DNA from 2 places in the Klebsiella sp. RIT-PI-d genome. Region 2 is predicted to be linked to the other one. Evidence: predicted binding sites of a transcription regulator. Region 2 holds the regulator's gene; the other holds the start of a gene.
What was found. The regulator sigma-54, encoded in region 2, starts transcription at its own class of promoters, with help from an activator protein. The targets are predictions, from matches to a motif close to GTTGGCACANNTTTCGCTNT.
Positions count from the first base shown of each region.

Region 1: hypA (hydrogenase maturation nickel metallochaperone HypA) is a predicted target of sigma-54. The motif match lies at 1,152-1,171, and genes of this name have one in related genera.

Region 1 is NZ_LGIT01000003.1:28,124-30,326, reverse strand. It holds gene hypB (hydrogenase nickel incorporation protein HypB) at 1-770, opposite strand, end outside; gene hypA (hydrogenase maturation nickel metallochaperone HypA) at 774-1,124, opposite strand; gene hycA (formate hydrogenlyase regulator HycA) at 1,336-1,803, shown strand; gene AC791_RS00610 (4Fe-4S dicluster domain-containing protein) at 1,886-2,203, shown strand, end outside.
Region 2 is NZ_LGIT01000003.1:476,328-478,530, forward strand. It holds gene lptB (LPS export ABC transporter ATP-binding protein) at 1-556, shown strand, start outside; gene rpoN (RNA polymerase factor sigma-54) at 657-2,090, shown strand; gene hpf (ribosome hibernation promoting factor) at 2,113-2,203, shown strand, end outside.

The DNA.
Region 1 (2,203 bases), 450 kb from region 2:
GCCGCGGCGATGCACTGCTCCACGTCAAAATTCAGGTACGGCAGTAAGTCCACTTTATTAAGCAGCATCAGCGAAGCGGCGGCAAACATATGCGGATATTTCAGCGGTTTATCTTCTCCTTCAGTGACTGACAGCACCGCCACCTTACAGCGTTCACCGAGATCGAAGCTTGCCGGGCAGACCAGATTGCCGACATTTTCAATAAACAGAATGCCGTTTTTTTCCAGCGGCAGGCGCGGGGCGGCATCGGCAATCATCTGAGCGTCAAGATGACACCCTTTACCGGTATTCACCTGAATCGCCGGTGTGCCGGTTGCGCGAATACGGGCGGCGTCGTTGACCGTTTGCTGATCGCCTTCGATGACCGCACAGGAGACCTTATCTTTCAGGCGCAGCAGCGTTTCGGTCAGCAGGGTGGTTTTACCGGAGCCGGGGCTGGAAACCAGATTCAGCACCAGTTGCTCCTGAGCGGCAAAGCGCGCGCGATTGCGGGCAGCGAGCTGATTGTTTTTATCCAGCACGTTGATTTCGACTTCCAGCATTCGCCGCTGGCTGATGCCGGGAGCGTGGGTTCCGGCTTCACCGTGACCATAATGCAGATCGCCACCCGTTGACTCTTGCGGATGAAAACCGGCTGTTTTCAGGCCGGTAATAGCGAGTGCCGGGCGAGACGCAGGCGCGAAGGGCGCGCTGCGAAACGCGGAGTGCGGGTTATGTTCGTCACCCTCAATATAAAGGTTGCCTTCAGCACAACCGCATGTCGTACACATAATTTACTCCTGATCAATTTCAAGGCGCTGGATCTGTAATCCATCGTCGGCCACGATCTGCAACGTGCCGCTCTCGCACTGCGGGCAGCGGCGGACGTGCTGTGAAACCAGATGAACAAATTGCTGGCAGCGATCGCACCAGCATTCCGCCTGTTGTTCTTCAACGTGCAGTTTACAGCCTTCTGCCAGCGTGCCGCGGCAGACCAGATCAAAACAAAAGGTAAGGGCCGCAGGCTCTACGCAGGAAAACGCGCCCACTTTGAGCCATACGCCGGTCACGCGTTTTGCGCCGTGCGATGCGGCCTGTTGTTCGATGATCTCCAGCGCCCGCTGGCAGAGCGTAATTTCGTGCATAGCCCCTCCGGTACAAGATGCCCAACTAATGCAATAACGGTGCCAGTTACCCCTGAACAGCAAAGTAGCGCTGTCGGTGACGATGTCGAGGTGACGAAATGACATGTCAATAAATTGCAGTCTCTATTATAAAATTCATAAAAATCAGATAATTAAAAACTGGCATAGAAAGTGCTTATCAGGGATGTCTCTTTTAACCGGGTAACCTGACATGACTATTTGGGAAATTAGCGAGAAAGCTGATTACATCGCTGATCGACACCGCCGCCAGCAGGATCAGTGGCGCAACTACTGCAATTCTTTGGTCCAGGGGCTGACGCTATCTAAAGCCCGTCTGCATCATGCGATGAGCTGCGCGCCGGAAAAAGATCTCTGTTTTGTCCTTTTTGAGCACTTCACGATTTACGTCACGCTGGCCGCAGGCTTCAACAGCCATACCATCGAATATTACGTTGAGACGCGCGAGGGTGAAGATAAGCAGCTGATTGCGCAGGCGCAATTAACCAGCGACGGCAAGGTCGACGGCCGTATTGATAGCCGCAATCGCGAGCAGGTGCTTGAGCACTATCTGGAAAAGATCTCTGCCGTATATGACAGCCTGTATACCGCGGTAGAAAACGATCTTCCTGTTGATTTAAGCCAACTGGTGAACAAACAGGGACAGGCCACGCTGGCCTGAAGTTACCCGTGTCGATAAGTGTCGAAATTGACACCGGCCGACACGATTTCGTCAAAAATGACAATCACCTGAGGAATGCCTGGTGAATCGTTTTGTAATTGCTGACTCCACCCTCTGTATCGGCTGCCGCACCTGTGAGGCTGCCTGTGCCGAGACGCATCGTCAGCACGGCCTGCAAGTCATGCCGCGTCTGCGTGTTATGCGTAATGAAAAAGAATCTGCTCCGCAGATGTGCCACCACTGTGAAGATGCGCCGTGCGCCGGAGTTTGTCCGGTTAACGCGATTACCCGCGTCGACGGTGCGGTACAGCTGAATGAGAGCCTGTGCGTAAGCTGCAAGCTGTGCGGCATTGCCTGTCCGTTTGGCGCGATTGAATTTTCCGGCAGCCGACCGCTGTAT
Region 2 (2,203 bases):
CGGCAACATTATCATTGATGATGAAGATATCAGTCTGCTGCCACTTCATGCGCGCGCACGTCGGGGCATTGGTTATCTTCCTCAGGAGGCCTCCATTTTCCGTCGCCTTAGCGTATTTGATAACCTGATGGCGGTCCTGCAAATTCGTGACGATCTGACGGCTGAACAACGGCAAGATCGCGCTAACGAGCTGATGGAAGAATTCCATATTGAACACCTGCGCGACAGTCTGGGTCAGGCGCTCTCCGGCGGTGAACGTCGCCGCGTGGAAATCGCCCGTGCGCTGGCCGCAAATCCTAAATTTATCCTGCTCGATGAACCGTTTGCCGGTGTTGATCCCATTTCCGTTATCGACATCAAACACATTATCGAGCATCTGCGCGACAGTGGTCTTGGCGTGCTGATTACCGATCATAACGTGCGCGAAACGTTAGCGGTGTGCGAACGCGCTTATATTGTGAGCCAGGGCCATCTGATTGCGCACGGTAAGCCAGACGAAATCCTTAAAGACGAACAGGTTAAGCGCGTATATCTTGGGGAAGACTTCAGACTCTGATAGGGTGTGTTTATCCTATCCTCGTCATGCCCCGGAAGCGGCCTGATGAATAAAGCGTAAGAAGTCAGCGACGTAAACTCGGGAGAGAATCGCTCTGAATATGAAGCAAGGTTTGCAATTAAGGTTTAGTCAACAGCTTGCTATGACGCCGCAGTTACAACAGGCCATTCGCCTGCTGCAACTCTCAACGCTGGAATTACAGCAGGAACTTCAACAGGCGCTGGAAAGCAATCCACTGCTTGAGCAAACCGATCTTCATGAAGAGATAGATGCCAAAGAATCTCCGGATAACGAAACGCTGGACAGCGTGGACGCGCTGGAACAAAAAGAGATGCCCGAAGAGCTGCCGCTGGATGCCAGCTGGGACGAAATCTACACCGCCGGAACGCCTTCCGGTAACGGCGTGGATTACCAGGACGACGAATTACCCGTTTATCAGGGCGAAACCACCCAGTCCTTGCAGGATTATCTGATGTGGCAGGTTGAACTGACGCCTTTCACCGACACCGATCGGGCGATTGCCACGTCGATCGTCGATGCGGTAGATGACACCGGCTACCTGACCCTCTCTGTCGAGGACATTCTCGACAGTATGGGCGATGGCGACATTGGGCTTGACGAAGTGGAAGCGGTACTCAAGCGGGTACAGCGATTCGATCCTGTCGGTGTTGCCGCCAAAGATCTGCGCGACTGCCTGCTGATCCAGCTTTCGCAGTTTGCTAAAAATACGCCGTGGATCGCTGAAGCACAGTTGATCATCAGTAATCACCTTGATCTTCTCGCCAATCATGATTTCCGAACTTTAATGCGCGTTACGCGTCTTAAAGAAGACGTACTCAAAGATGCAGTGAATTTTATTCAGTCTCTGGACCCGCGCCCTGGCCAGTCGATCCAGACCGGAGAGCCGGAGTATGTGATCCCGGATGTGCTGGTGCGCAAAGTGAACGGTCAATGGCTGGTCGAGCTGAATTCCGATAGCATTCCACGCCTGCAAATTAATCAGCACTATGCCGCGATGAGCGGCAGTAACCGCAACGATGCAGATAACCAGTACATCCGCAGTAATCTCCAGGAAGCGAAGTGGCTGATTAAAAGCCTGGAGAGTCGCAATGATACGCTGCTACGCGTTAGCCGCTGCATTGTTGAGCAGCAGCAGGCGTTTTTTGAGCAGGGTGAAGAGTATATGAAACCCATGGTGCTGGCCGATATCGCCCAGGCCGTTGAGATGCATGAATCCACGATATCTCGCGTAACTACGCAGAAGTATTTGCATAGCCCGCGCGGCATTTTTGAACTGAAATATTTTTTCTCCAGCCATGTAAATACCGAAGGCGGTGGCGAAGCCTCGTCGACCGCGATTCGTGCGCTGGTGAAAAAGTTAATCGCTGCGGAGAACCCCGCGAAACCGCTGAGCGACAGCAAATTAACCACAATGCTGTCCGATCAGGGGATCATGGTTGCACGTCGTACCGTGGCGAAGTATCGAGAGTCTTTATCCATTCCGCCGTCTAACCAGCGTAAGCAGCTGGTATGACCCAACCGATAAGGAAGACACTATGCAGCTCAATATCACTGGACACAATGTCGAGATTACTGATGGACTTCGCGATTTTGTCAGCACGAAATTTGCTAAGCTGGAACAGTATT